2 regions of the Janthinobacterium sp. HH104 genome follow, and region 1 is predicted to be linked to the other one. Evidence: predicted binding sites of a transcription regulator. Region 1 holds the regulator's gene; the other holds the start of a gene.
What was found. Region 1 encodes FliA, which starts transcription of late flagellar genes. Its sites were predicted from a motif close to CTAAAGTTTNNNNNNNNNNNGCCGNTA; they were not measured.
Positions count from the first base shown of each region.

Region 2: the regulator FliA is predicted to act here: its motif matches at 12,958-12,984, upstream of JAB6_RS13770 (DUF5610 domain-containing protein).

Region 1 covers NZ_LRIB01000036.1:54,829-69,787, reverse strand. The annotation lists gene flgA (flagellar basal body P-ring formation chaperone FlgA) at 34-729, shown strand; gene flgM (flagellar biosynthesis anti-sigma factor FlgM) at 841-1,149, shown strand; gene JAB6_RS16085 (flagella synthesis protein FlgN) at 1,158-1,625, shown strand; gene JAB6_RS16080 (FxDxF family PEP-CTERM protein) at 2,025-2,588, shown strand; gene JAB6_RS16075 (hypothetical protein) at 2,707-3,564, opposite strand; gene JAB6_RS16070 (translation initiation factor Sui1) at 3,647-4,009, opposite strand; gene motD (flagellar motor protein MotD) at 4,074-4,868, opposite strand; gene JAB6_RS16060 (flagellar motor protein) at 4,874-5,620, opposite strand; gene JAB6_RS16055 (RNA polymerase sigma factor FliA) at 5,602-6,333, opposite strand; gene JAB6_RS16050 (antiactivator of flagellar biosynthesis FleN protein) at 6,379-7,242, opposite strand; gene flhF (flagellar biosynthesis protein FlhF) at 7,235-8,563, opposite strand; gene flhA (flagellar biosynthesis protein FlhA) at 8,830-10,926, opposite strand; gene flhB (flagellar biosynthesis protein FlhB) at 10,923-12,116, opposite strand; gene JAB6_RS16030 (fumarylacetoacetate hydrolase family protein) at 12,256-13,254, opposite strand; gene JAB6_RS16025 (pseudouridine synthase) at 13,343-14,053, opposite strand; gene JAB6_RS16020 (hypothetical protein) at 14,310-14,693, shown strand.
Region 2 covers NZ_LRIB01000034.1:27,379-42,337, reverse strand. The annotation lists gene JAB6_RS13825 (glycoside hydrolase family 2 protein) at 1-1,223, shown strand, start outside; gene JAB6_RS13820 (NAD(P)-binding protein) at 1,279-5,100, shown strand; gene JAB6_RS29335 (hypothetical protein) at 5,437-5,994, opposite strand; gene JAB6_RS13810 (hypothetical protein) at 6,254-6,553, shown strand; gene JAB6_RS13805 (VanZ family protein) at 6,554-6,967, opposite strand; gene JAB6_RS13800 (SDR family NAD(P)-dependent oxidoreductase) at 7,517-8,281, opposite strand; gene JAB6_RS13795 (TPM domain-containing protein) at 8,366-8,887, opposite strand; gene JAB6_RS13790 (YgcG family protein) at 8,887-9,723, opposite strand; gene JAB6_RS13785 (LemA family protein) at 9,725-10,339, opposite strand; gene pyrF (orotidine-5'-phosphate decarboxylase) at 10,497-11,321, shown strand; gene sbcB (exodeoxyribonuclease I) at 11,454-12,902, opposite strand; gene JAB6_RS13770 (DUF5610 domain-containing protein) at 13,056-13,685, shown strand; gene JAB6_RS13765 (GGDEF domain-containing protein) at 13,687-14,652, opposite strand; gene JAB6_RS13760 (HPF/RaiA family ribosome-associated protein) at 14,914-14,959, opposite strand, start outside.

The sequences.
Region 1 (14,959 bases):
ACTATCATGGCAGTATTCCAGAGGCCTATCACCATGAAAACACCGCTTGCTTTCCTCTTCGCTCTTGCCGCCCTGCCACTGCTGGCCCAGGCGCAAAACGCCGGCCGGCAAACGCCGGAAGCGCTGCGCAACAGCGTGGAACAATTCCTGCAAGTGCAAAGCAATGGCTTGCCGGGCAAGGTGACCATCACCGTCGGCGCCGTCGATCCGCGCCTGAACCTGGCAGCCTGCCCCGCGCCGCAAGCGTTCATGGCACCGGGCGCGCGCGCCTGGGGCAAGACCACCGTCGGCGTACGCTGCACGGCGCCCTCCAGCTGGACTATCTATTTGCAGGCGAACGTGGCCGTCGTGGGCGACTACGTGGCCAGCGCCGTGCCGCTGGCGCAAGGACAAGCCATCGACGCCAGCCAGCTGGTGACGATGCAGGGCGACCTGGCCGCATTGCCGGCAGGTATCGCCACGGACATGGCCCAGGTAGTAGGGGCGAGCACGAATATTTCCTTGCCACCAGGCACGCCGATGCGCCTCGACACCCTGCGCCGCAAGCCGGTGGTGATGCAGGGCCAGCTGGTGCGTGTAGTTTCCAGTGGCAACGGTTTCCAGGTGGCATCAGAAGGACGCGCCATCGGCAGCGCAGGCGATGGCCAGACGGTGCAGGTGCGCACGCAGAGCGGGCAGCAGATCAGCGGCGTGGCGCGCGCGGGCGGCTTGGTGGAGGTCGCCTTTTAAACCCGGATGGACAGCGATATTGTGGTCTGGCGCACTAAAGTTTCGGAAGAAGGTGCCGATAATGACACATATCCCGGAGTTTTTTGACTTCGACCAGACGAGGATCACGCTGTGAAAATTACCGATAACACCATTAAAAGCAATCCCGGCCTGCCGGTGGCGCCCGCGAGCACCTCCGGCGCCCGGAATGCCGAGAAAGCCCAGGCAACACCGACGACGTCGGACAATGTACGCCTGTCGCCGCAAGGACAGGCATTAGCGGCCAGTGCAACTGCCGGCAGCGGCGCCGTGTTCGACACGAAAAAAGTCGAACGCATCAAGCTGGCGATCGCCGACGGCCAGTTCCAGGTCAACTCTGAAAAAGTGGCGGACGGTCTCCTCGACACAGTCAAGGACTTGCTGCACTCACGAAATAGATAGGTTCCCTCATGCAATCAGTGACTCCATTTTCCAGCCTGCGCGACGAGCAACAGCTCATGACCACATTGCTGGCATTGATGAAAGAAGAACAGCGGCATCTGGTTGCCGCTGACATCGATGCAATCACGGAGCTCACGGTGCGCAAGACGGCACTCGTAGGACAATTGAGCCAATTGGCGGCGCAACGCCACCAGGCGCTGGCGGCAGCAGGCTTTACCGCCGCCGAAGCGGGCATGGAAGACTGGCTGGTCAGCGCCAGCGAAGCCGAGGCGGCTCCCCTGTGGAAAGCACTGCTCGAGACGACGCGCGAAGCGAAGGAACAGAACCGGCTGAACAGCCTGCTGGTCAACAAGCACATGCTGCACACGCAAGGCGCCCTGAACGCCATGCGCCCCACGGCCCAAAGCGGCAATTTCTACGGCCCCAGCGGCCAACCGATGTCGAACCCGGCCAGCCGGCGCGTCGTTATCGGCTAAGCGTCTTCCCGTTTCACCCCAGCAAGAAGCCATTGCTGCACGCCTGACGCCGTCCCCAGCAGCAGCACCCATACGGCTGCCATCGAGAACATCATCGCCGTGTCGCTCCCTCCAGGGAGACTGCGGCGGTGCCAGCGCGTCCGCATCCCCCCACAACACCGCACGCAGAAACAACACAAGCCCTTTTTGACGCCGCACGTTTGAGCATGCTCAAACTTGAGACAGGTGATGACTATATGCTAATCCTTGGCGTACGCCGTACATCTCCAGGTGGGACTTTCCTCGCCGACACGAACATCGTTCCCGCAGGCATAGCTGATCCATTTCACGCCCCAGCCTGCGCTTTTGCGCTGCGCCACGACGCACACCACCTCAATCGCAAGTACACAGGAGCATGATATGAACTCTCTCTCAGTAAGCAAGGCTGGCGCGGCGCTGCTGCTCGGCTGCACCCTGCTGGCGCCGGTCGCGCAGGCCGAAACGCAAGCCGTGTTCTATAACCACCTCGTATCGACCGCCGTGGTGGCCACGCCGCTGCTGGCGCAAGACACCTTGTTCGTCGACACCTTCACGACGGAGCGCGGCTCGCTGCTGCAAACGACCACGTTTACGGTCGGCGCCGGCGTGCAGTCGTTCACGGGCAACGCGGCCTGGCTGGTCACGGGCGCCAACGACTTCGGTCCCCGCCTGACTGGCGTCAACATTGACCTGTTCGACTCCAGTAATAACCTGGTGCAATCGGATACCTTCACCGGCGTGCTGGGTGCGTTTGCCCATTCGACCTTCGACGGCCTGCTGGGACCTGGCACCTACACCTTGGTGGCAAGCGGCATCGGCGTGCGTGATTCCGTGCTGGACATTTCCATCACCACGGCCGTACCGGAACCGGAAACCTATGGCATGCTGCTGGCGGGACTGGGCCTGATCGGGTATAGCATACGGCGCCGCAAAACGGCTGCCTGACCGGCATCGGGGCGCCTGCAAGCACTGCCGTAGCTGGCAGACACGGGGCAGGCGCGGCGGTTCCACGCACGGGCTGGCCTCTGCACGGGCCAGCCCAGGCAGGGGCTGGCCTACGCACTCAACCGTGCGCGGGCCGGCCCGTATGCTGGCGGAATTTCGCGGCGATGCCATTCGCCTTGGTGAGGGCGGCGGCCTGCTGTTCCGGCGTCAGCTCGTTTTGCAGCCAGTGCCAGTATTCATCCTGGTAAGGGTTCGTCGTGCCTGGCGTGAGGATGTCGTTGTAGACCATGCGCAGGGCCAGCAGGTAGCCATACGCTTGCGGCGCGTCCTTCTGCACCACGTCGCCATCGCGCAGATAGGCCATCATCAGGGTCGACACGCTGCTCAGTTCCGCCGCGTCCGCCTGTGTTGTCAGCTGGGCGATCGCTTGCCGCTTCCAGGCCTGCACCAGCGGATCGTCGGGACGGTTGCGCAGCGCGCTGCGGTCGCCGAACGGACCTTCCGACAGGAACAGGGTGGCCGCGCCCGGCACGCCGCCTTGCGCGGCAGTGGCCAGGTAGCCAAGGCGATCCTCGCGCTGGCGCTGCGTCATGCCCGCGCACAACTGCTGCTGGACTGCTTTTTCTTCCGCCGTCATCTCGCGTCCCAGCTCGAATTCCATCCCCGGCAAGCGGCTTTCGCGCTGGAAAACGATGCAGTCGTCGATCAGGTTATAGGCCGCATACGCGTCTTCCGGCTTGCCGCTGGAGGCCAGGCGCTCGAGCCGCTGCGCCAGGGGCACGACAACAGGCGCGGCATCGGCGGCCGGGGTGGCATCGATATTCAAATACGATGCCAGGCTGCGCCCCGGCGGCCCGCTGGCGGCAGCAGTGGCGGCAGCGTCCGGTGCGCCGCCATCGGGCGCGGGCCAATACACGACCGCCAGCACTGCCGCGATGGCAGCGGCGATGGCGATACCGGTCAGTTTGTTATTCATATGAGGTGGCGCATAAAAGGAAATGCACGTTACCACAGGCGCACGGCAGCGGGCCGCACGCCTCCGCACGCACGCGCCCCGGCTAGCCGCCCGCCTTTTTCGGCTGGTGGCCCAGCCTGGTCAGCGCGGCAAGAATGGTGTCGACATGGTCGCCCTGCACTTCGATCACGCCATCCTTGACCGTGCCGCCCGAGCCGCACTGCGTGCGCAGCTGCTTGCCCAGCAGGGCCAGCGCGATGGCGTCCAGCGGCAAGCCCTTGACCACGGTGACGCTCTTGCCACCGCGGCCCTTGGTCTGGCGCGACACGCGCACCACGCCGTCGCCCGCCGGCGCCGCCTTCGCTTGCGCCTTGCACGCGCATTGCGCCAGCGGCTGGCGGCAGGCCGGACACATGCGGCCCGTTTCGGTGGAGTAGACGAGACCGCCCTGGGAGCTGCTTTTCATGATGGAGAAATAAAAAGAAAGAAGGCCGCGATTGTACCAAGCGGCGGCCCGCAGTTGACGACCGTCAGTTGGCCGGAGCAGGTGCCGGTGCCGGCGCCACGGGCGCTGTCGGCACTTCCATCACCGTTTCCGGGATGCCCGAGAGGATCGTCACGGCGACCCGGCGGTTGCGCGCGCGCCCTTCCGCCGTTTCATTGGGCGCCACGGGGATATTGTCGGCGTGACCGACGGCCGTCAGGCGCGACGCCTTGACGCCGCTGGCAATGAACAGGCGCACCACGGCGCTGGCGCGCGCGGCCGACAATTCCCAGTTCGAGGCAAAGTTGGAATTGCTGATCGGCTGCACGTCCGTATGCCCTTCCACCTGCACGTCATGCGTATCGTCCTTGAGCAGCACGGCGACGGCGCGCAGGGCCTGGTCCGACTCAGCCGTCAGGCGCGCCGCGCCCGGGTCGAACAGCACGCTGGCATTGATTTCCACGCTCACGCCGCGGCTCGTCTGCGTGACCCGCACCTTGCCTTCCTTGACCAGCGGCGCCAGGGTCGACGTCAAGTCCTGCGCCAGGCGCGTCATGTGTTCACGCTCGCGGCGGATGGCTTCCGTGCGGCGTTTCAGGGCGGGATTCGGCAGCGGGATCGCTTGCGGCGCTTCCATGATGATGGGCGGCGCGCCCTTTTCCAGGCTGAAGGCCTGGCCGATGGCGTTCTGGAAGACGCGGTACTTGCCTTCGTTGACTTGCGAAATGGCGTACATGACGACAAAGAACGCGAACAGCAGGGTGATGAAGTCGGCGTACGAGATCAGCCAGCGGTCCTGGTTGTCCGGTTCCTCGTCATACTTCCTGCGCGCGCGCCGCATCATGGTCAGTGCTCGTGCAGCAGGCTGGAAACGCGCTCTTCGATGATGCGCGTGTGGTCGCCCGTGGCGATGTCGTACAGCACGGCGGCCGTGATTTCGTACTGCAGCACGCGGCGCGAAACGATGGCCTTGAGTTTATTCGCCACCGGCAGGAACAGCAGGTTGGCCAGGCCGACGCCATAGATGGTGGAGACAAACGCCACGGCGATGCCGCTGCCTAATTTACTTGGGTCGGTGAGGTTTTCCATCACGTGGATCAGGCCCAGCACGGCGCCCAGAATACCGATGGTGGGCGAATAGCCGGCCGCCGACTCCCACACCTTGACGGCCTGGCGCTCCGCCATTTCGTAGGCGGAGATTTCCACGTCGAGCAGCTGGCGCAGCTTGTCCGGCGCGATGCCGTCGACGATCATCCGCAAGCCCTTGGCGTTGAAGCGGTCGGCCGTGTTTTCCATCAGGCGCTCGAGCGCCAGCGGGCCATCGCGGCGCGCCGTCAAGCTCCATTGCCCGATATCGCGCGCCAGCGCGGCACGCGTGTCGGCTGGCGGCAGGAAGACCCAGCGCAGCATTTCCAGGCCGCGCACGAAAGTGCGCAGCCGCGTTTGCAGCAGCACGGCGCCGAAAGTGCCGATGACCACGATGGCAAAGGCGGCCGGCTGCAGCAGGGAGGCCATCTTGCCGCCTTCCAGTGCCTGGCCGACCAAGAGGCCCGCCAGCGCCAGCGCCAGCCCGATTACGCTGGACCAGTCCACGCCTGCTCCCTCAAGGTTGCGCGCAGGCGCGCGACGGCCTGGGTATGCAGTTGCGAGACGCGCGATTCGGATACGCCCATCACCGCGCCGATCTCCTTCAGGTTCAGCTCTTCTTCGTAATACAGGCCCATGAGTATTTTCTCGCGTGGTGGCAGCGCGTCGATGGCATCGATCACGGATTGCCGGAAATCGGTATCGAGCAGGGAACGCAAGGGGTCGCTGTCCTCGTCCACGCAATGGCGGTCGAGGAAGCTGTCATTGCCGTCCGGGTCATGAAAGTCTTCGTAGTACACGAGCTGGTGGCCGCCGCCGTCGCCCAGCATTTCCTGGTAGTCGGCCAGCGACATCTTGAGCAGTTTCGCCACTTCCGACTCTGTCGGTGGATGGCCGAGGCGCTGCTGCAAGGTGCTCATCGCCTCTTCGATCTTGCGCATGTTCTGGCGCATGCTGCGCGGCAACCAGTCGCTGGTGCGCAATTCGTCGAGCATGGCGCCGCGGATGCGCAGCACGGCATACGTCTCGAACTGCGCGCCATGCGTCTCTTCATAGCGGCTGATGGCATCGAGCAGGCCGATCATGCCGGCCTGGATCAGGTCATCGACCTCGACCGAAGGCGGCAATTTCGCCTTCATATGGTGCGCCAGACGCTTCACCAGCGGAATGTGCTCCGTCAGCAAATAGTCCTTGTTCGATTTCCCTTTGACCGTGTACATAGGCTGCTTATTGTTTTCTCATCTTATCTGGTGCTACGGTTGGCTTCAGGCGCTGAACTGGTGCGGGCTCCCCGTCTGGTACAAGGTGCCGCCGAGCACGGGCGCCGCCGAACGGGCCAGCCGCTCGGCCAGTCCGCGAAACGCCACCGAGGCGCCGGCCAGCGGAAACGCATCGACCACGCTGCGGCCCAGGCGCGCCGCGCGGTGCAGATACTCATCGGCAGGCACCGAACCCATCGACGTCAGCTTCACGGCCAGGTAACGGCTCGCCGCCTGTGCCATATTATCGTATACCACTTTTGCTTCGGATTCGGAAGCGCCGGTGACGAGAATACCGAACGGACGGCGTCCCAGTTCCTGGCTCAGGCGCTTGATCAGGCAGTACGCCGCCTTGATCGAGGTGGCGCTGGTCGACACTTGCACGACGATATCGGACGACGCCATCAAGGGCACGGGGAAACAGGCGCCCTCGTCTGCCACGACGCCGTCGACCAGCACGATGCCGCTCCGGCGCGCCAGCACGTCGAAAGTCTTGCCCAGGCGGCGCAGCTCCTCCTCGCCCGCATAGTCCATGCTGTCCATCAGGTGGTTGCGCGCGCCCAGGCTGGCCACGCCAAAGCCTTGCGGCACCTGGTGGATGACCTGGTTCAAGCCGCACTGCTGGCGCGCCACGTCGCGCAGGCTGGCGCCGTGCGCCAGTCCCAGGCGCGCGGCCACACCATCGCTGCCGCCGCTGGCGTCGAGCAGCAGCACGTCATTGCCGCCATAGACGAGCGAAGCACCCAGGTTAACCAGCATGGCGCCCTTGTCGTCCTGCGGCGTGGCCGAGAGGAACGTCATGACGCGCGGCTGCGGGCCGGCCAGCATGCGGCGCAAGCCTTCAGCCTGGTCGAAATCAAAATTAGCCAAGATGCACCCCGCGCGCTTCATTGTTGCGGGCGGCCGCCTGCGCCATCAGGAGCGGCAGTTCGGCATCGGAAAACTGCGTGGCCGCCGAGTCGCGCTTGAGCTTGAAGGCACGGTCGATCAGGTAGCCACGGTCGGCCAGGTACAGGTCTTCCGGCACGCGCTGGCCGTTCGACACATAGAACAGGTTCAGCTTCTGGCGGATCACCACGTCGAGCACGTTGCCGATCGACGCCGCTTCATCGAGCTTGGTCATGATGCAGCCAGCCAGGCCGCTGCCCTGATAGGCGCGCACCACTTCGTTGAGGGTTTCCTGGGTCGCCGTGGAGTTCAGGCACAGCAAACGCTTCACGTCGGCGCCGGCGCCCGACAGCATGGCCACCTGTTCCGTCACCATCTGGTCGCGCTGGCTCACGCCCACCGTATCGATCAGCACCGTGTGCTTGTTCTTCAATTCTTTCAAGGCGATGCGCAAGTCCGCTTCATCTTTCACGGAATGCACCATCACGCCGAGGATCTTGCCGTAGATGCGCAGCTGCTCATGCGCGCCGATACGATAGGCATCGGTGGTGATCAGGGCCAGCTTTTCCGGGCCGTGGCGCATCACGCAGCGGGCCGCCAGCTTGGCCGTGCTGGTGGTCTTGCCGACACCGGTCGGGCCCACCAGGGCAAATACGCCGCCCTGCTCCAGCATGGCGTCTTCATTGGCCACCGTGTTCAGGTTGCGGCTGAGGACGGTCTTGATCCAGCGCATGCTTTGCGCACCGTCGAGGCCGGCGGGCAGCTTGTCGATCAGGTAGCGCGCCAGGCTGGCGGAAAAGCCGGCGGCCAGCATTTCGCGCAGCACGACGGCTTTTTGCGGCTCGCGCTGCTGCGTCGAACCCCACGAAATTTCCGCCAGCTGGGTTTCCATCATGCCGCGCATGGCGCGGATTTCATTCATCATGCCGCTCATCTCGGCGGCGGCGTTCTCTTTGACGTGCGCCAGCGCGCTGGCCATCATCTGCTGCATGCGGGCCATGTCCACTGGCTCGGAGGCAGCCTGGCGCGGTGCGGCAGGACGGGGCGCAGCCGGGCGCTGGGCCGGGGCGGCCGGACGCTGCGGCGTGGCGAACTGGGTCTGCAACTGGGGACGGGGCTGGGCCATTTCGGACGCGGCCGGCGGCGAAGCGAGCGAAGCGGCATCGTCATTGGCCAGCGCGAGGATTTCCACCACGCCATCGGCCTGGCGGTTCGACAGGATCACGGCATCGGGGCCCAGCGCTTCGCGCACCTTGCGCAGCGCATCGCGCGACGAGGCGCCCGTAAATTTCTTCACATTCATGACCGGCCTCCCAAGGCGGGGGTGGCGCAATATTGGCTGAACTGTGTGACCATCATCGACTCCTGTTGCTTGAGTGCTGTCTTCCACATGGACACAGATCACTCGGACAGTTTCCATTATTAGCGATGCTTGCAGGAAACGATCGAAGGAACAGGACGGGAAAGTACCCGTTATTCAGTTTGCCGGGAGGAAATTGATGTTTTTTTGACCCAAACGAAGGCTGGGGTCAGACCCGGCGGGTCTGACCCCGGCATTAACTCTGTCAACTACTGCGCACCCACCAGCGCCGTGACGCGGATCGTCTTGGTTTCCGGCACTTCCGCATGCGACAGCACTTTGAGTTGAGGCAAGGCGCGGCGCAGGAAGCGCGACAGCAGGGCGCGCAGCGGCGCCGGCACCAGCAGCACCGGTGTCAGGCCCAGCGCTTCCTGCTGCTGGGCAGCCAGGCCCGCCTGGTGGGCGATGGTGTCGGCCAGGCCGGGCTCGATGCCGGCGCCGTCGCCGCCATTGCCCATCGCTTGCATCAGCAGGCGTTCCAAGCGGCTGTCGAGCGTCATCACGGACAGCTCGGCCGCACCGGGGAACAGTTGCTGCACAATGGCGCGGCCCAGGGACACGCGCACCAGCGCCGTCAGCTCGTTCGGGTCTTGCGTGCTGACCGTGTACTCGGCCAGGGTTTCGATGATGGTGCGCATGTCGCGGATGTGCACGCCTTCGGCCAGCAGGTTCTGCAGCACTTTTTGCAGAGCCGACAGCGACAGCATCTTCGGCACCAGATCTTCCACCAGGCGCGGCGCGTCCTTGCCCAGGTGGTCGAGCAGCGACTGTACTTCCGCGCGGCCCAGCAACTCGGACGCATGCGAGGTGATCAAATGGTTCAAGTGCGTGGCCACCACGGTGCCCGCATCGACGACCGTGTAGCCCATCGATTGGGCCTGGTCGCGCAGGCTGGCGTCGATCCAGGTAGCCGGCAAGCCGAAAGCGGGGTCGCTCGTGGCCAGGCCCGGCAAGGTGCCGCTGGCCATGCCGGGGTTAATCGCCAGGAACTGGCCGTTGAACGCTTCGCCCACGCCCACTTCCACGCCTTTCAAGGTGATGCGGTAGGCGGACGGCTTCAATTCCAGGTTGTCGCGGATATGCACGGGCGGCGCCAGGAAGCCCACTTCCTGGGCGAATTTCTTGCGGATGCCCTTGATACGCTTGAGCAATTCGCCGCCCTGCGTCTTGTCGACCAGGGGAATCAAGCGGTAGCCGACTTCCAGGCCCAGGGTGTCGACGGGCATGATGTCTTGCCAGCTAGCTTCTTCCTGCTCGGGCGCCACGGTCGCCTGCGGCGCTTCGGCCGGTTTCTCGGCCGCTTCTTTTTCCTGCGTGCGCTTCTTGCTGATCAAATAGGCGGAGCCGGCCAGCAGCGAGGCCAGCAGGATGAAGACCATGTTCGGCATGCCGGGGATCAAGCCCATGCCGCCGATGATGCCGGCGGTAATATACAGCACTTGCGGTTTCGCAAACAGCTGGCCCACCAGCTGGGTGCCGATGTCCTGTTCGCTGGCCACGCGTGAGACAACGATACCGGCCGCCGTGGAAATGATCAGCGAAGGAATCTGCGCCACCAGGCCGTCACCGATGGCCAGCAAGGTGTAGTTCTTGAGTGCGTCGGCAAAGCCCATGTCATGCTGCAGCAAGCCCACCAGCAAGCCGCCGACGATATTGATGACGGTCACCATGATGCCGGCGATGGCGTCGCCGCGCACGTATTTGCTGGCACCGTCCATGGCGCCATAGAATTCCGCTTCCTGCGCCACTTCCGTGCGGCGGCGGCGCGCTTCGTCTTCGCCGATCAGGCCGGCGTTCAGGTCAGCATCGATGGCCATCTGTTTACCAGGCATGGCGTCCAGCGCGAAGCGGGCGCCCACCTCGGCGATACGGCCCGCACCCTTGGTCACGACAGTAAAGTTAATGATCGTCAAAATAATGAAGACCACGATACCGACCGTGAAGTTGCCGCCGATCAGGAAGTGACCGAACGCTTCAATCACTTTACCGGCCGCGTCGGCACCCGTATGGCCTTCCGTCAGCACCACGCGCGTGGACGCCACGTTCAGCGACAGGCGCAGCATGGTCGACACGAGCAAAATGGTCGGGAACGCCATGAAGTCGAGCGGCTTGACCGTGTACAGCGCCGTCAGCAGCACGATGATGGACAGTGCGATATTGAAGCTGAAGAAGATGTCGAGGATGAAGGCGGGCAGCGGCAGCACCATCATCGCCAGCAGCATGATGATGATGATCGGCGCGGCGAGGCCCTTGCTGGCGTTGCCTTTCAATCCGCTGAGCCAGGCTGGCATGGTCAGGCCGTTCATGGTGTGCTTCCTTTATTCTTGTCTGCCGCGTCTGCTGCGGGTTTGGTCTGCGATGCGGGGTCGAGCGGGTCGAGCTCGGGCGGGACATCGAGTTTTTTCGGCTTGTCGGGGCGCTCGCCGTGGCCGCTGCCGTAGCTGCGCAGCTGGAACACGTAGGCCAGCACTTCGGCCACGGCGCCGTACAGCGCCTCGGGAATCTCGTCGCCGATGTCCGTGTGCTTGTACAGCGCGCGCGCCAGGGCCGGCGCTTCGAGGATGGCGACCTTGTGTTCGCCGGCCAGTTCGCGGATCTTCGCCGCCACTTCGTCGATGCCCTTGGCCACCACCTGCGGTGCGCCGCGCGAATTCTCGCCATACTTCAAGGCCACGGCGTAGTGCGTAGGATTGGTTACCACCACGTCGGCCGTCGGCACGTCGGCCATCATGCGGCGGCGCGACATTTCATGTTGCATCTGGCGTATCTTCGCCTTGATCTGCGGATTGCCGTCCGACTCCTTCGACTCTTGCTTGACTTCCTGCAAGGTCATTTTCATCTTGTTGGCGTAGTGCCACATCTGGTACGGACCGTCGATGGCGGCGATCAGGCCCAGGGCGCCGACGATCAGCAAAAAGGCCGTGATCAGCAGGCTGATCAAATGGGCCGAACCGGCGCGCAAGGATTCCACCGACAGGCCCAGCACGGCATCCTTTTGATGCTGCATCACCATCCAGGCGACGACGCCGACGACGAGGGTCTTGGCAATGGCCTTGAGCAGCTCCACCAGCGCATTCTTCGAAAACATATTGCCCAGGCCACGAATCGGGTTGAGCTTGCCAAAATTGGGGGTGAACGCCTTGGAGCTGAACAGCCAGCCGCCCACCAGCACGGGCGAGGCCAGGGCGACGAGCATGATGGCCGCGGCGTACGGCAGGCAGGTCAGCAAGACCGAGCCCACGTCATAGCCGATGCGCAACATCATCGCGTCGGGATTGAGTATCTGCTCCCGGTCCAGCGTCAGCCCGGAAACCATGACAGCCGTCAGCCGCCGCACGATGGCGTCGCCGGCAAACCACAGGCAGCAGCCGGACGCCATCAACACCGTAAACGTGGCCACTTCACGCGATCGCGGAACGTCGCCTTCCTCACGCGCCTGCTCGAGGCGCTTCGGTGACGCGGCTTCGGTCTTTTCTGCGTCGCTGTCTTCCGACATCAATCAACTCCGGTGAAGTCCTGCGGCCTGGCTAGGCGCAATACGGACTGGGCATGGAGCATTATCGAGTCAAGTACCTTGTTGCCATCGGAGGAACAGGGGGGCAAATCCCCTGCATTTCCTTTGCTCTTCAGAAACCTTAGCGGGACTTCCTGGCTTCCGCCTGCTTCACGGTCTGTTCGATCGCGCCAAACAGGGACTTGCCGTCGTCACCCAGCATTTCCAGGCGAACAATATCACCAAACAGCAGATACGGCGTGCTGGCGACGCCATCGGCGATCATCTCCTGGTTACGTCGCTCAACGATACTGGAAAATCCCTTCTTGACTTCCTTGTTGGCGACGCCGCCCGCACTGACCACGCTGCCGGCGCGCGCATTGCGCGTCTGGCACAGATGGGCCAGCAATTGCGGGTAATTGAACGCCATGTCGGCACCCGCGTGGGGCTGGCCCGTCAACTTGCCGTTCAGGCTGCAGCGCAGGGCGTAATGCACCTTGCCGCCGCGCCAGGCGTCACCGAGTTCGTCGGGCGTGATGGCGACAGGCGAGCAAGCCATGGCCGGCTTCGCCTGCAGGAAGCCGTAGCCGCTGGCCTGTTCGTCGGGTGCCAGATTGCGCAGGGTGATGTCGTTGACCAGCATCAACAGCTTGATGTTCAGGTGGGCCTGGTCCGGCGTCGAGCCCATGGCCACGTCGTCCGTGATGGCGGCGATGCCGGCCTCGTAATCGATGCCCCACTGCTCGTGCGCCAGGGTGATGGCATCGTGGGCGCCGAGGAAATCGTCGCTGGCGCCCTGGTACATCCTTGGCGCATCGCGCAGATTGGCGGGTGCCTCAATTCCCGCCGCCTTGCAGGCGCGCTCGATCTGCTGCAGGTAGGACGCGCCCGCCACGCGCAGGCTGCTGCGCGGCAAGGGCGCCATGCAGTTGGCCGGGTCGAACTCGAAGGCGCGATGGCCGCGGCCGCTATTGATGGTCTGGTACAGCAAGTCGAGCTGGGGCGCGATGAAACTCCAGTCGTCGAGCGCCGCTTGCATGGTCGAGGCGATGCCATCGGCCAGGTGGGCCGTTTTCAGGTCGCGCGAGACGACAGCGAGCTGGCCATCGCGCGTGCCATCGTTCAGGGTAGCTAATTTCATGTGCGGGAAATTTCGTCAAATGCAGGCAATAGGGGGCTAAAGACGCCAAAAAGCCGGGACATCCCCGGCTTTGGCGATCAGGAAGAAATTACGCCAGCAGCGCTATTTGCTCAGGCGTGAGATAGCACCACTCGCCTTCAGCAATGCCCAGCGATTCCAGGGTCAGGCTGCCGATGGCGGAACGGTGCAGCGCGCTGCAATGGTTGCCGGCGGCGGCCAGCATGCGCTTGACCTGGTGGTACTTGCCTTGCTCGAGCACGATTTCCAGCTGGTGTTCGCCGCGCTTGACGCAGACGAGGGCCGCCAGCGGGGCCGGCTCGTCGTGCAATTGCACGCCGGCCAGCAACAGGGCCACCAGTTCATCGGTCACGGGCTCTTGCGTGGTAGCCTGGTAAATCTTGGGAACGTGGCGCTTCGGCGACGATTGTGCATGGATAAACGGCCCATCGTCGGACATCAGCAGCATGCCGGTCGTATCGTGGTCGAGCCGGCCGACGGGCTGGACTTCGCGCCAGGTGAACTGCTCCGGCAGCAGGGTCAGCACGCCAGGATGATGGCTGGGCTTGCGCGAGCATTCGAAGTTGGCGGGCTTATTCAGCGCCAGGTACAGGTGCGCGCGGTAGACCCACTCTTCTTCGAACACGTGCAGCACCAGGCCTTCGGTCTCGACGGTGGTGCGGTAATTGGTCTGGGTGACGCCATCGATGACGACATCGCCATCTTCGATGAGGGAACGGCAATATTTACGGGTGCCAAAACCCTGCGATTGCAGGATGCGGTCTAGGGATAATTTACTCATGGGCGTGACTTTACCAGAAGCGGCTGGCAGCGTGAAGCGGCCGCGCGCGCGGCCTGCGCAAGGCCGCCGAGGGCGCACCAGCCTTGCGCATGCACAGATGAGCTGAAGTACAAGGTGAGATTTCGATATAAATGGCCAATTCCTTTGAGCAATATCAAGCGCTCGGAATATCGCATTGATAGACTGAAACTTCGTTAGGAATCCGCCTAACGAGCTTTAGGAATAATAACCAAGCAACGATTCACAAGGACATTGTATGAAGCATACCGATACCATCGCCTTACAAGGCAGCATCGCCGACATGCGCCTGCGCATCGCTACGGAACAGGCGGCCATGCACAAGGTCAGACTCGGCGTGGCGCGCTGGAGCAGCGCCCCGGCGCCGCAGGATGCGGACGCAACGCCATCGCCAGCGAGCCAGACGCATTGGCATGCCGAGGCGCAATGCCATTTCATGTGCTGGCTGGAACTCGGCGGTTTTGCCCACGCGGATGCGGACGCAAACGCGGAAACCGACAACGTGACGGCGCCCGCCATGGTGGACACAGTGCCCGAGATCAGTTCCGGCGCCAGTACCGGCGTAGCGCCGGCCCGGCAGGCAGCCGCCCTGCCCGCGCACTGCAACGGCTGCGCCGTCTGAGCGCCCCCCATCCGACCACCGGCCATGCCCCGCCCTCGCATGCCTGCCTTGCCAGCACGCCCAGCTACAACATCGAGCAACACTCACCCGTCCGGCACGAACGACGCACAAAAGGAAACGGCGGCATTGCGCCGCCGTTCCCAAGCCCCATCGGGACTTTAGTGAGGAATGTAAATTCACTCAAAACCACATCTGCGATGCGGCGAGTAGTTCCATGACCTGCCAATCAAGTTAGTACTGACAACATAGTTGATATATCGCCCCTC
Region 2 (14,959 bases), on a different contig from region 1:
GGACGCCCGTGTTCGAAGGTTACGAAATCGGCTGCGACGTCTTCGCCACGGGCGACTTGCAGGACGACCTCACGGTGGCCGTGCGCATCTGGCATGGCGACAACCTGCTGGCCGACGACCAGTACAAGCTGATCGAAAACGAAGCGAGCCGCAAGATCGCCCTGTCCGATCCCGGCATCGACGATTCGCGCAATGAACTGCTGTGGAGCCCGGAGCGGCCCATCCTGCTCGATGCCGAAGTGACCTTGTGGCATGGCGACGAACTGCTCGATACGGTCAAGTCGTACACGGCGCTGCGCTCGGTGGCGATCAACCGCGACCGCTTCATGCTCAATGGCCGGCCGTATCCGCTGCGCCTCGTGCTCGACCAGGGCTACTGGCCCGATACCCTGCTGGCGGCGCCTTCCGACGACGCCCTGCGGCGCGACGTGGAGCTGGCCAAGGCCCTGGGTTTCAACGGCGTGCGCAAGCACCAGAAGATCGAGGACCCGCGCTACCTGTACTGGGCCGACCGCCTGGGCTTGCTGGTATGGGAAGAAATGCCATCGACGTACCGCTTTTCCAGCAAGGCCATCACGCGCATGGTGCGCGAATGGACGGACGTCATCGAACGCGACTACAGCCACCCATGCATCCTCGTCTGGGTGCCGTTCAACGAATCGTGGGGCGTGCCCAACCTGACGGCCATCCAGGCCCACCGCAACGCCGTCGAGGCGCTGTACCACCTGACGCGTACGCTCGATCCCACGCGCCCCGTGATCGGTAACGACGGCTGGGAAGCGTCGGCCACCGATATTCTCGGCATCCACGATTACGACTGCGATCCGGAACGGCTGCAGGCGCGCTATGCGATCAGCGATTCGGCCCGCACCACCTTGTTCGACCAGCGCCGCCCGGGCGGACGCATCCTCACGCTCGACGGCTTTCCGCACCGGGGCCAGCCCATCGTCCTCACGGAATTTGGCGGCATTGCCTTTGACAGGGAACAGAGCGAATCGGCGGAAACCTGGGGCTATGCGCGCGTGGGCAACGAGGCGGCCTTCCTTGATATTTACCGGCGCCTGATGAACGTCGTCAATACGGCGCAGATGTTCAGCGGTTTTTGCTACACGCAGTTCGCCGATACCTTCCAGGAAACCAATGGCTTGCTGACGGCGGACCGAACGCCGAAGGCCGCGCTGGAGCTGCTCAGCGCGGCCACCCGCAATATCCGGCTCAATTGACCGCGAGCCGGGCCCGGCAAGTTTCATCTGGTTCATCACATCAAGAGGAGCAGGCATGGCCGATACCGATGGCGCGGCAGCGCCGTTCCCGACATACTGGCAGGCGGGCTACGAGGGCGCCGACCACGTCACCCATGGCGGCCAGGCGCTGGACATGAACCGTGCCACGGGTCACCTGGACCGGGTGCGCGAAGACTATTTGCTGCTGCGCCAGTTCGGCATCCGCAGCGTGCGCGAAAGCATAGGCTGGCGCCTGGCCGAGCGCGATGGCCAGTTCGATTTTTCCGGCATCGAGGAGCGCGCCGCCGTGGCGCAGGAGGTGGGACTGCAAATCAACTGGACCTTCTGCCACTACGGCTGGCCGTCCGAACTCGACCTGTTCTCGCCCGACTTCGTGCCGCGCTTTGCCCGCTATTGCCGGGCGGCGGCGCAGTTCCTCGCGCCATATGCGGGGCGCGCGCCCGTGTATTCGCCCATCAATGAAATCTCGTTTACCAGCTGGGGCTTGTCGGTGCACATGTTCCAATGCCTGAATATGTACCGGCCCGATGCGGGCCACGAAGGCAAGCGGCAGCTGGTGCGCGCCACCGTGGCCGGCTGCGACGCCATCCGCGCCGTCAGCCCGCAGGCGCGCTTCCTGCAATGCGATCCCCTGATCCACGTGACCGCGCCGCCCGGACGCACGGACTGGGTTGCGCAGGCGGCCGCCTGGCGTGCCTCGCAGTTCGAGGCGTGGGACATGCTGTGCGGCTGGCAAGCGCCGGAACTGGGCGGCGCGCCGCGCTATCTGGACTTGATCGGCCTGAACTATTACCACAGCAACCAGTGGGAAAGCGGCAGCAATTTGCGCCTGTGGTGGCATCTGGGCGAACCGCGCCGCATGCCCTTGCACCAGCTGCTGCTGGAAGTGCAGGCGCGCTATCAGCGGCCGCTGCTGCTGGCGGAAACGAGCCACGTGGGCAGCGGGCGCGGTGCGTGGATACGCGAGGTGGCCGCCGAGGCGGCGCTGGCCGTCCAGCATGGCGCCGCACTGCGCGGCATCTGCATCTATCCCATTATCGACCGGCCCGACTGGGATGATGCCAGCCACTGGCACCACAGCGGCCTGTGGGATGTCGGCCTGGAAGGCGAGGGGGGAGAGCGGCTGCGGCGCATCCTCGTGCCCCCTTACGCGGCGGCACTACGGCAGGCACAGCGCCTGACCGGACAACTTTGTTCAACGTTTGCCCTGGCGGGGCAGAAAGGAACTGGCATGCGAACCATCATCGTTTTTTCCCATTTGCGCTGGAATTTCGTGTATCAGCGTCCGCAGCAGCTGCTGTCACGGCTGGCGCAGTTCTACCGCGTGGTCTTCGTCGAGGAACCCGTCTGGCACGATGGGCCCGGCACGCTGGAACTGTCCACGCCGGCACCGAACGTGACCGTGTGCCAGCCCCGTACGGCCGTGCAGGCGCCCGGCTTTCACGACGACCAGCTGGCCGTGCTGCAGCCCCTGCTGAGCCAGATCACGCCTGCCGACGATCCCATCGTGTGGTTCTATACGCCGATGGCGCTGCCGCTGCTGCCGGCCCTGCACGCGGATCTGGTCGTGTATGACTGCATGGATGAACTGGCTGCATTCAAGAATGCGCCTCGGCAACTGCTGCAGCGCGAAACGGCCTTGCTGGCGCGCGCCGACCTCGTGTTCGCGGGCGGCCCCAGCCTGTTCGAGGCGAAGCGCACGCGCCACGCGAACGTCCATTGCTTCGCCAGCAGCGTCGATACCGTGCACTTCGAACAGGCGCTGGACCGCCACAATGGCCATCCCGCGCAAGCGGAGATCGGCCGGCCCAGGCTCGGCTATTATGGCGTGATCGACGAGCGTTTCGAGCCGGCCCTGGTAGCGGCGCTGGCCGACGCCCATCCCGACTGGCAAATCGTGCTGGTCGGTCCCATCCTCAAGATCGACCCGGCCAGCTTGCCGCAGCGGCAGAATATCCATTACCTGGGCCAGCAGCCTTACCAGGCGCTGCCGCACTTCCTGGCCGGCTGGGACGTGTGTCTGCTGCCCTTCGCCAGAAATGAAGCGACCCGCTTCATCAGTCCGACCAAGGTGCTCGAATACATGGCGGCACAGCTGCCCATCGTCAGCACGTCGATCACCGATGTGGCCGTGCCGTATGGCGACATCGTGGCCATTGCCGATACGCCGGAAGCCTTTGTTGCCGCCTGCGAGGCGGCGCTGGCCGCGACGCCGGAACAGCGCGCGGCGATGGCCGCCAGCATGCGCGCCATCGCCGAGGCTACCTCCTGGGATGCCACGGTGGAGCAGATGCGCAACTTGCTCGACACGACGCCGCCGGGGCAGGGCGCACGCCAGCAGGTGCCCGCCGCCAGCACGGCGCAGGCCGCCACACCGGGCGCCGGCGCCGATGTCAACCTGCTGCATCCCCCTGGTGCGCCGCAAGCCGTGGCCTGCGCCATCATCGGCGCCGGCCCGACGGGCTTGAGCGCCGCCTATCACCTGGGCGCCGATACCTTGCTGCTGGATAAAAATGCCGCCGTGGGCGGCTGGTGCCGCTCCATCCAGGACCGGGGTTTTACCTTCGATCACGCGGGCCACATCATGTTTTCCAACGACGACTATGTGCTCGACATGTACCGCACCTTGCTGGGCGCCAACCTGCACTGGCAAAACCGCGAAGCCTGGGTCTACAGCAAGCAGGTCTACACGCGCTATCCATTCCAGGGAGCGTTGTACGGCTTGCCGCCGGCCGTCATCAAGGAATGCATCGTCGGCGCCATCGAGGCGCGCTACGGCAAGGCGCCGGGCCAGGCACCGGCAGCGGCCTGCGCCGTGGAAGACTGCTGCGCCGACGGCGGCACGGGGCTGGAGCAGGTGCACGATGCCGTGGCGACACCACCCCAAGCCCAGAGCGCGCCCAATTTCGAGCAATTCATCCATCAGGTATGGGGCAGTGGCATCGCCCGCCATTTCGCCATTCCCTACAACAAGAAATTGTGGACCGTGCCCCTGGCCGAGATGGAAACGTCGTGGCTGGGCGGGCGGGTGCCCTTGCCGAATCTGGAAGAAATCATCGAGGGGGCGCTGGAACCGGTGGCCAGGCCGATGGGCCCGAATGCGCGCTTCGGCTATCCCTTGCGCGGCGGTTTCCAGGCCTTGATGTCGGGTTTCCTGCCGCACCTGCAAGGCAAGCTGGAACTCAATGCCGATGTGGTGCAGGTCTTGCCGCGCCAGCATGTGGTCGTGCTGGGCGACGGCCGCCGCTTCCGTTACCAGCACTTGCTCAGTACCATGCCCTTGCCGCAGCTGGTGCGCCTGATCGGCGAGCAGGCGCCGCCGCAGGTACAGGCGGCGGCGCGCGCCTTGCGGCATATTTCCGTACGCTGCGTCAACTTGGGCGTGGCACGCGAAAACATCAGCGAGAAACACTGGATTTACTATCCGGAAGAGACGATATTCCACCGTATCTTCCTGCAAGGGAATGCCAGCCCCCACTGCAATGCGCCGGGCGGTTTCGGCCTCACGTGCGAGATCAGTTATTCGCCCTGGAAACCGCTGCCGCTCGATGGACAGGCCCTGATTGACCGCTGCGTGGCCGATTGTATCGCGGTGGGCTTGCTGCGCGACGACGACCGCCTGCTGGCCGCCAACCAGGTGGACATGCCCTACGCCTATGTGGTGTACGACCACGCGCGGGCCGCCAATGTGGCGCTGGTGAAAGCATGGCTGTCCACGCAGGACATCGTGCTGGCGGGGCGCTACAGCGAGTGGGAATACTACAATTCCGACCACGCCTTCCTGGCCGGGAAAAAAGCGGCGGAACTGATCGCCGGGCTGGCGGCAGGCCAGCGCAAGATAGGCATGGTGGAGTAGGCGTTTGCGCCGGGAGCACGGGAATGGCGCTCCCGGCGCGAGGTAGACGCGATGAGCACGACGGACATGAAGGAGACGATGAGGAGGAGGGACTAGCAATAGGCACAACAGTCACCAAGGGCAACCGACAAGAGGCAAGAGGCAAGAGGCAAGAGGCAAGAGGCAAGAGGCAAGAGGCAAGGCAGATGGAATCCTGCCTTGCCTCTTGTTTGTTGCCCGGGCATTGGCGGCGCGGCAGGCCACTGGCGTTCAGTACCCCGAACGCCAGTGGCCAGGCGTAATCAGTGCATGCCGCACTGATCTCCTGCGCTGATCCCCCATAACGTCAATAGCGCGTTAATAGCGCTGCAGCAAGCCGTTGACTACCTTGACCCTATCGCCGATCTGGTAGCCGGGCTGGGAGTTTTGCATGATGGCCCGCGTACTGCCGTCGTCCAGGCGCAGGGTAACCCGGTACTGCGTGTTGCCCGAGGTGGTGCCCGCCGTGCCGGAACTGCCCGATTGCATGTCGCTGCTCCCCTGGTCCATGCCGCGCGGTACCGGCTCGATCGATTGCACCGTGGCGGAGGCGATGCTCACACCCGATTGGCTGCCGTCCATGTTCATGGCGTTGTTGGCCGTGGAGGTGCGCGCGTCGGCGCTGCCGGTGCCTGCGGTGCCGCTGCTGCCCGTGCCGGTATCGCTCATGGTGCTGCCGGTGCCGGTGCTGGTGCTGGTGCCGGTCCCGGTGCCGGCCGACGTGCTGCCAGCGCTGCCTGTCCCGGCCGTATTGCTGTAGCTTTCACCGCTGCGGCCATTCGTGCTGCTCATGCTGGTGCGGTTCGGATCCGAACTGCAGGCGGCCAGCGTACACAGCAGGCCGGCCAGCGCCATGGTTTTTTTTACTCTCATCATGTTCTCCTCTTGGTCTGACAAAGTGTTAACCCGGTTTCCAGGGTGTGGCGGAGGTCAGCGTCAGTGGCGCATGTCAGGCATGGCCGCAACTGCTGCTAGTAAGAGCGCAGGAGGACTGAGATGTTCGGTACTTGTTATTTCACATTGAGGTACATCAAGTGCTTCAATTGTCGAGCTTGGTATAAAAGACATTCTTGCGCAGGGCGGGCACGGCGTTCGCGCATTCCCTTGTTCCCCGTTGCTTATTTCAGGAGAATAAATGTCTGCCGATTTCCATAGCGTCAAGCTGATCAATGAGTTGGTGATTGCCGTGTACGGCGCCCCGGGCGCGGCGAACGGTGCGCGCGCCCGCTATGCGCTGACCCAGGCCCTGCATGCCTTGACGAGACTGTCACGGTCGGAACAGTTGATGGAGATGCAGCGCGATGCGGCGCGTGCGGCGGGAGCAGCCAGCCGGCGCGAGATGCGCACGGTGCTGCGCCGCATCGCCGGCAGGGCGGCAGCGGGCCAGGGCCAGTTGCCGCTGGCGCTCGGTGCCGGCGATGACGCCGCGCCGTGATCAGCCCTGCTGTTTCTTCAGCGCGGCGGCGGCCATGCCGGGCCAGCAAAAGTAGAGCGGCAGCACCACGGCCACGGCGGCCGTGATATCGACCACCCAGTCGCTGACGGCGCCACGGCGGTAAGGCAGGAAACTCTGGATGAATTCGTCCAGCGCGCCCATGGCCGCCACCATCAGCACCGACAGCAGCGCCCGGCGCGCCATGCCGCCTGCCGTGCCGCTGAACAGGATCAGTGCCAGCACGCCATAGCCGACGGAATGCAGCACGCCGCCCGACGCATATTGGCCCACGTCCGCGCGCACGCCGGGGATGTCGCCGATCAGGATCACCAGGGCATACAGCAGCAGCGCGGTGCGGTAGCGCAGGCTTTCATAGCGGTCGGAAAAACAGAGTTCGGGCAAGGGTGCGGGCATGATGCGTCAGGACGGTTGAAAAGGCAGTCACAATATCATGTGCGTGGCGGGCCACCGTGTTTTTGCGCAAGAGCTTGCCGTACGGGCAAAAAAAGGCCCGCGGGGGCGCGGGCCAAAAACCCAAATGAAATGGGTCAAGAGTTGAGAGTTGCTCGGTACTCACCATGTCGCGCGCCTTGCCGGCGCCCGCCATGGTCATGAAAGGGGAGTGGTGTGCCATCGCGGCACACCTGTCTGTAGTCAGGCATATCGGTTGCCTGTACAGCAGATGAAGCAAGTATAGGGGGCGAAAATGACGGCCTGATGACACGCCGCAACATTTTTTTTGCGGAAGGCAAATGACCGGGAAGATTGTTCGCAATGGCAAGAATGGCCATGTTTCAGGACTGATAGCAAAAAAAAAAGCCCGCTGGTGAAAGCGGGCTTAAAACTATTTTCTTGGAGGAGAATAGTGGAGACAGGTGCATTATGCTGCGTCGCACGATATGTGTCTAATGGTCTTTTCAGATAACCATTATCGTTTTTTGATATAACTGCCTCGTCTTGCCCTCATTCCTTCACGGCCACCGTGTAGTTGAGCGCCATGCGCCCGCCATCGACATAGATGGTCTGGCCCGTCATGTAGGTGGCGTCGTCGCTGGCCAGGAAGGCTGCGATGCCGGCCACTTCCTCCGGCTCGCCGCAGCGGCCCAGCGGCGTGCGCGACAATATCGTGTGGCGCGCCTGCGGGCTCGACAGCACCGCTTGCTTGGCCAGTTCCGTCAGGATGGTGCCCGGGCCGATGCCGTTCACGCGCACGCCGTGCGGTGCCAGGTTCAAGGCCATGACCTTGGTCAGCTGGTTGATGGCGCCTTTCGACACCACGTATGGCACCTGGTTCGGGATCGCCAGTTCCGCATTCACGCTGGACATATTGATGATGCAGCCGCTGTTGCGCTTGACCATCTCGCGCGCCACGGCCTGGCCGCACAGGAACATCGATTTCAGGTTGATGCGCATGACCCGGTCGAAATCGTCTTCGCACACGTCGAGGAAATCGGCCGCGTGCGTGACGCCCGCATTGTTGACGAGGATATCGATGTGGCCGAACTGGGCCAGCGTTTCCTTCAGCATGGCATCGACGTCCGCCTTCTGGCTGACGTCGGCGCAAAAGAAGTGCGCCTGCGGGCCGAGGGCCGCGGCCGCTTGCGCGCCTTCTTCCTTGATGTCGACCAGCATCACTTGCGCCCCTTCGGCGATCAGGCGGGTGGCGCAAGCCAGGCCGATGCCTTGCGTGGCGCCCGTGACGATGGCGGTTTTATTGATCAGTTTCATGTGTGCTCCTCGGCGAATAATAGGGGCGCTGCCCAGGCCACGGGCTTGCGCGGCAATGGGCAGATTTTAATCCCTGGGCAGGAATCAGAGGAGAATGGGTTCGTTCGGCAACTGGTTGCCGCGCGTACCGTCAGCGGGGAAGTGGCTTTGCAGCAAAGTATTCAACTGCTGCAAGGCATCGAGCGTGCTGTCGTGGTAATTGCCATCCTTGAAACCCTTGGTCATCGTGCGGCATACGGCTTGCCACTGTTCCGGCGTGACGCGGCGGCCCACGTTGCGGTCGGCAACGATATCGACCTGGTGCTCGGCCAGGTTGATGTAGATGAGCACGCCAACGTTGTCTTCCGTATCCCACACACCATACTGGGCGAACAGTTCGCGCGCCCGCTCGCGGTTGCTCACGCCCTGGTAGGCCATGCCTGGCGTCAGGGCCGCTTCGACGATCAGGCGCACTTCGGCCCGGTGCATCGTTTCACCGTCGGCAATCGCCGTCTCGATGGCTTTCAGGGTGCGTTCCGGAAACGCCTGGCGCGCCGTTGCCGGCGTGCCCCGCAAATGTTTCAAGGCGCGTCCGCAGCGCTGTCCGAATGTCAGTTGTTTCGTCATTACCAATCTCCCGAGGCGCCGCCGCCGTCAAATCCGCCGCCGCCGCCACCGAAACCACCGCCGCCACCGCCACCGCCAAAACCACCTCCGCCGCCGAAGCCGCCACCGCCGCCCCGGTTGTTCAGGGCCTGGCTGAGGATGCTGCCCAGCACGACGCCGGTGGCGCCGCTGGACCAGTTGCTGCCGCGCTGCAGGCGGTTAGGCCCGCCGCGCGAACGGAACAGGGTCAGCACGACGAGAAAGCCGAAGAACAGCAGCGGCAGCCAGAAGGTCATGCCGCCCGCGTCCACCGTGGCCGGCGCCTTCTGCTGGGCCGGTGCGGGGAATTGCTCCTGGTTCAGCAGGGTGGCAATCGATCCCACGCCGGCCACCAGGCCGCCGTAATAATCGTTTTGCTTGAAATGGGGGGCGATCACGTCTTGCAGGATGCGTTTCGATTGCGCATCCGTCAGCACGCCCTGCACGCCGCGGCCCGCCTCGATGCGCAGGCGGCGCAGCGACGATGGATTGTCCTTCGCCACCATCAGCAGAACGCCGTCATCGACGCCCTTGCGGCCCAGCTTCCAGGCATCCGTCACGCGGATGCTGTACTGCTCGATGGCTTCCGGTTCCGTGCTCTTGACCAGCAGCACGGCGATCTGGCTGCCCGTCTTGGCTTCGTAATCGGCCAGCACGCCTTCCAGCGCCGCTTTCTGCTTGGTGTCCAGCATGCCGGCGTTGTCCGTCACGCGCGCCGCCAGCGGCGGCACAGGCTGCAAGCCCTGCGCGCCGGCTGGCGGCATCGTCCACAGCAGCAGCGCCGTCGCCAGCGCCGCCAGATAAGACCAGGCTTTCATCTTATTTGCCAAAGTTGACGGTCGGCGCGGTCGAGATGGCTTTTTCGTTTTCCACCGTGAACGATGGCTTGACCTTGTAGCCGAAGACCATGGCCGTCAGGTTGTTCGGGAAGCTGCGCGCATGCACGTTGTAATCCTGCACGGCAACGATGTAGCGCTGGCGCGCCACGGTGATGCGGTTTTCCGTGCCTTCCAGCTGCGACTGCAAATCGCGGAAGCTCGTATCGGCCTTCAGGTCAGGGTATTTTTCGGACACGACCATCAGGCGCGACAGGGCCGACGACAGCTGCCCTTGTACTTGCTGGAATTTTTCGAACGCGGCCGGGTCGTTCAGCACTTCGGGCGTGATCTGGAAGCTGGTGGCGGCGGCGCGCGCCTTGGTCACCGCTTCCAGGGTTTCGCGTTCGTGCGTGGCATAGCCCTTGACGGTGTTGACCAGGTTGGGAATCAGGTCGGCGCGGCGCTGGTACTGGTTGACCACTTCGCCCCAGGCGGCCTTGGTGGCTTCGTCCTTGCTCTGGAATTCGTTGTAGCCGCAGCCCGTCAGGATGCCGGCCAGGACGGTGACGCTCAGGGCCAGGCGCAGCCATTTGGTGAATTGATTGGTGATTTGCATGATGGGTTCCGTGCAGAGTAAAGGAGGTGAGGCAAATATACCTGAAACGGCCCGCAATGTCGGTTTAATAAGCGCTGGCCGCCGCCCCTGCCTGCCTTCCCGGGTCCATGCCGCGTTACAATACGGGGTTTGCAACTGAATATAGAGAAGGTGTGCCGTGAATTTCATCAATAAATTATCCGCCGCGTGGACGGCCAATAATTCCCTGCTGTGCGTAGGCCTGGACCCGGACCTGGCGAAACTGCCGGCCGAACTGCGCGACTTGCCTGATGGAATCACCACCTTTTGCACGCGCATCATCGACGCCACGGTCGACCTGGCCTGCGCCTTCAAGCCGCAGATCGCGTATTTTGCCGCGCTGGGCGCGGAAAAGCAGCTGGAAGACATCTGCCGCTACGTGCGCGAGAACTACCCGCACATCCCGCTGATCCTCGACGCGAAACGGGGCGACATCGGCGCGACGGCCACGCAATACGCGCGCGAAGCGTTCGAGCGCTACGGCGCCGACGCCGTCACCGTGAATCCCTACATGGGCGAAGATTCGCTCGATCCCTACCTGGCGTGGAAAGACCGCGGCGTGATCATCCTGTGCCGCACTTCGAACCCGGGCGGCTCGGACCTGCAATTTCTGAATACGGACGGCGAACCGCTGTACCAGCGCGTGGCGCGCCTGGTGGCCGACAAATGGAACAAGAATGGCCAGTGCGCGCTCGTCGTCGGCGCCACTTTCCCTGAAGAACTGGCGCAAGTGCGCGCCATCGTCGGCGACATGCCGCTGCTGGTGCCCGGCATCGGCGCCCAGGGAGGCGACATCGCCGCCACCGTCGGCGCGGGCCAGACGGCGAACGGCATGGGCATGATGATCAGCTCGTCGCGCGCCATCATCTACGCCACGCCGCAAGCGGGCGAAGATTTTGCCGACGCGGCGCGTCGCGTGGCCATTGAAACGCGCGATGCGATCAATCAGCATCGTTCGGTTTAAGCACCATCCATCAAAAATGTAGGTGGGGTTAGGCCAGCGGCCGTAACCCGACACACAGGTAACGTCAACAATCTTGTCGGATTACGCGGGCCTTCTGCCCGCTAATCCGACCTACCCGGCTCGCGCCCTCTTTCAGTCGCGCATGGGCGCCACCATCTCCGCGTAGTCGTACAGCTCGCCTAAAATCTCTTCTCCCCGCTCATCCACCGATTCCGACAGCACGTCGATTTCCGTAAACAGCATCTCGATGGTGCGGGCGCCGCCGTCGCCGTCGAACAGGCGGGCGGCGCGGTGCTGTTCCCAGCGCAGGCTTTCCGCTTCGCTCAGCGTTTGCGGGAAATTGCGGGCGCGGTAGCGGAACAGCAATTCCTGCAGGCGTTCGTCGGCAAACGAGGGGCGGGCCGTGGCCAGCTTTGCCGGCGTTTCGCGGCGCAAGGATTCGAGCAGGCGGCGGTCGTCATTGCTGACAAAACCGTTATACAGATCCTCATCCACGTCCAGCGCCACATTCGCGCCCGGGCGCTGGAACACTTCGGCCCAGATCGCGTCCATGTTCGGCGCCGTGGCGGCGAATTGCGCGTTGACCTTCGCCGCGTCCACGTCGATGCCCCATTGCGCGGCCATGGCCGGCGACAAGGTTTTCAGGTTGCCGACCAGCATGGGCGACTTGTTTAGGTGCACGCTTTTCACGGGCAGGCGCGTCATGCCTTCGGGCATGGCTTCCTTGCGCGTGAACAGCCGCGTGCGGATGGTGTCGGCGTCCAGTTCGAACAGTTCACGCGGGTCGTAGGCGCAATCCCAGACGAGGATCTCGTTCTTGTTGCTCGGGTGCGTGGCCAGCGGCCAGACGACGCCCACGCAGCCGCGCTCGGCGGGGAACATGCCCGACACGTGCAGGAAAGGCTGGCGCTCGCCGGCGGCCAGGTGCATGCCCATTTCGCTGGCGACCCTGTCCTTCTTGTGCAGGGCCAGGCAGAATTCGAACAGTTTCGGCTGTTTCTGCTTGATCAGGCGCGCCAGGGCAATGGTGGCGCGCACGTCCGACAACGCATCGTGCGCCGCTTCGTGGACCAGGCCGTTGGCCTTGCTCAAGTGTTCCAGCTTGAAACTGGTCTGGCCATCGTCGCGTTTCGGCCATTGAATGCCTTCCGGGCGCAGCGCGTGCGTCATGCGCACGACGTCGAGGATGTCCCAGCGGCCGCAATGGTTCTTCCATTCGCGCGCGTACGGGTCGATCAGGTTGCGCCAGAACAGGAAACGTGTGACTTCATCGTCGAAACGGATGGTGTTGTAGCCCACGCCGATGGTGCCCGGCTCCGAAAAGGCCGCTTCGATGGTGGCGGCGAACTGGTGTTCGGGCACGCCCAGCTGCAGACACTGCTGCGGCGTGATGCCCGTGATCAGGCACGATTGCGGGTCTGGCAGGAAATCATTGGCTGGCTGGCAATACAGCATGATCGGCTCGCCGATCTCGTTGAGTTCGGCATCCGTGCGGATGGCGGCAAACTGGGCCGGGCGGTCGCGGCGCGGCTGGGCGCCAAAGGTTTCGTAGTCGTGCCAAAGAAAGGTCTGGTTAGTCATTGATGGTCATTACTTGGTTACTTGATTGGTTATCCGGGCCGTAAACGCGCCGCTGCTACAGTTTTCTGAAAACCTGCCGATACTACACGAGAGGATGGTCATCATCGCGTTTCCCGCATGGTGGCATACATTGCCCGTTCAAGGAGGTCTATCGTGTCAATTCCCATCGCCGCAGGCGGCAATTCCAACCCTTCCGTGACTTCCGTCAGTACGGGCGTTGCCGGCAAGGACGAGAAAGTCCAGCAAAAGGACGGCATCAACGCTGAAATGAGCGTCAACGACCGCACGAAGCTGCAATTGAACGCCTCCATCATGCAGGCGTCGCTGAACGTGTCGATCGGTTCCGAGAACGAGCCGCTGGCGCTGCTGTACAAGACGGCCATCACCAACATTAATGAAGCGCTGAAAGGCCAGTACGGCGACGACGCGATCCAGAACGCGGCGTCGCAGGATAATAGCGCCGAAGCGACGGCGAGCCGCATTGTATCGCTGTCGACCGGGTTTTTTGACGCCTTCAAGAAACAGAATCCCGACCTGGATGACGATGCGGCTCTGACAAAATTCATGGATACCATCAGCGGCGGCATGGAAAAAGGCTTCAAGGAAGCGCGCGATATCCTGGAAGGCTTGAAAGTGCTGGGTGGTGATATCGCCGGCAATATCGACAAGACGTATGAACTGGTGCAGAAGGGCTATGCGGATTTCATCGCCGCGCACAGCAGCAAGAAGGATGACGCTGCCAAGCCGGATGCGACCAAGCCGGCCGACAGCAAGGCTGCCTGAGCTATAGCATGACCCGGTTGCGTCCGCCTGCCTTCGCGCGGTAGAGCGCCGCGTCGGCCGTCGCGATCAGCGCATGGTCATCCTGTTCGGCCGCCAGGCTGGACACGCCGAACGAGCCCGTGATGTGCGGCAGCGCGCTGCGCATGTCGGCGAAGATGACGGCTTGCTGCATGCGTTCGCACAAGCGTTCGGCGACCCGCAGGGCCACGTGTTCGTTGGTATCGGGCAAGATCACCATCATTTCCTCGCCACCGTAGCGCACGGCGAAATCCGTGGGCCGCAGGGCCGCGCCCAGCACTTGCGCGGCGATGCGCAGCGCCTGGTCGCCCGCCTGGTGGCCGTGCGTGTCGTTGAAGCGCTTGAAATGGTCGAGGTCTATCATCACCAGCGACAGCGGCGAGCCGCTGGCGTGGGCCGTGACGATCATGTTCGGCAGTAAATCCGTCAGCCAGGCGCGGTTGTACAGGCCCGTCAGGCTGTCGACCATCGACAGCTGGCGGTAAAACTCGCCCAGTTTCTGCCGGCGGCGCAGCAAGGCGTTGGCGGCGCGGATGCGGAAGGACAGCAGGCGCAGCAGGTTGCGCGCCAGGCCGTTCGATTGCTCGATCAATTCCCAGACGACGGCCGCGTCGATCACCAGCAAGTCGGTTTCTTCCAGGGCGGAAATGGCGGCCAGGTTGCTCGCTTCATCGAGCACCGATTGTTCGCCCACGCTTTCGCCGGGCAAGACCTTGCTGACGGTGCCGTCATCCATGCCCGTATGGATGTCGGCGGCCACGGCCAGCGAACCGCGCAGGACGATGTATAGGCAAGTACCCTGTGTGTCGGCAATGGCTTCGCCCGCTTCGAGGCGCATGACGGGGCAGGGCGCCAGCATGGCGGCCGTCTGGCTATCCGCCCCATCGCGAAATAGCTGTAAATCGCCGATGTTGCAGCCTGAAGCGCCGAAGTTGCCGATCTGTTCCACAATCACACTTTCAAAAAGCCGGCGCGCGCGAGCAGAGGGCCGGTAGCTTCATGATAGCGTAAAGCGGCCTTGGCTGTAACGCCAAAGGCTTGCTTGATGTCACTTACTGTGAGAAATACGACAATTATTTCATTGCGGTGTTAATACGCCGGAATGCTTGCTGTTCTGCTATGGATATTGTCGCGCAGGAAGGCGGGTCCAGATGTGCAAAGGCAGCCTTGAACGGCTGCCTCAGTCTCTGAAAATCCTGCAGGTGGGGAATTACTCGGCGGTTTCTTCCGCTTCGGCCGTATCGATCAAGGCATTC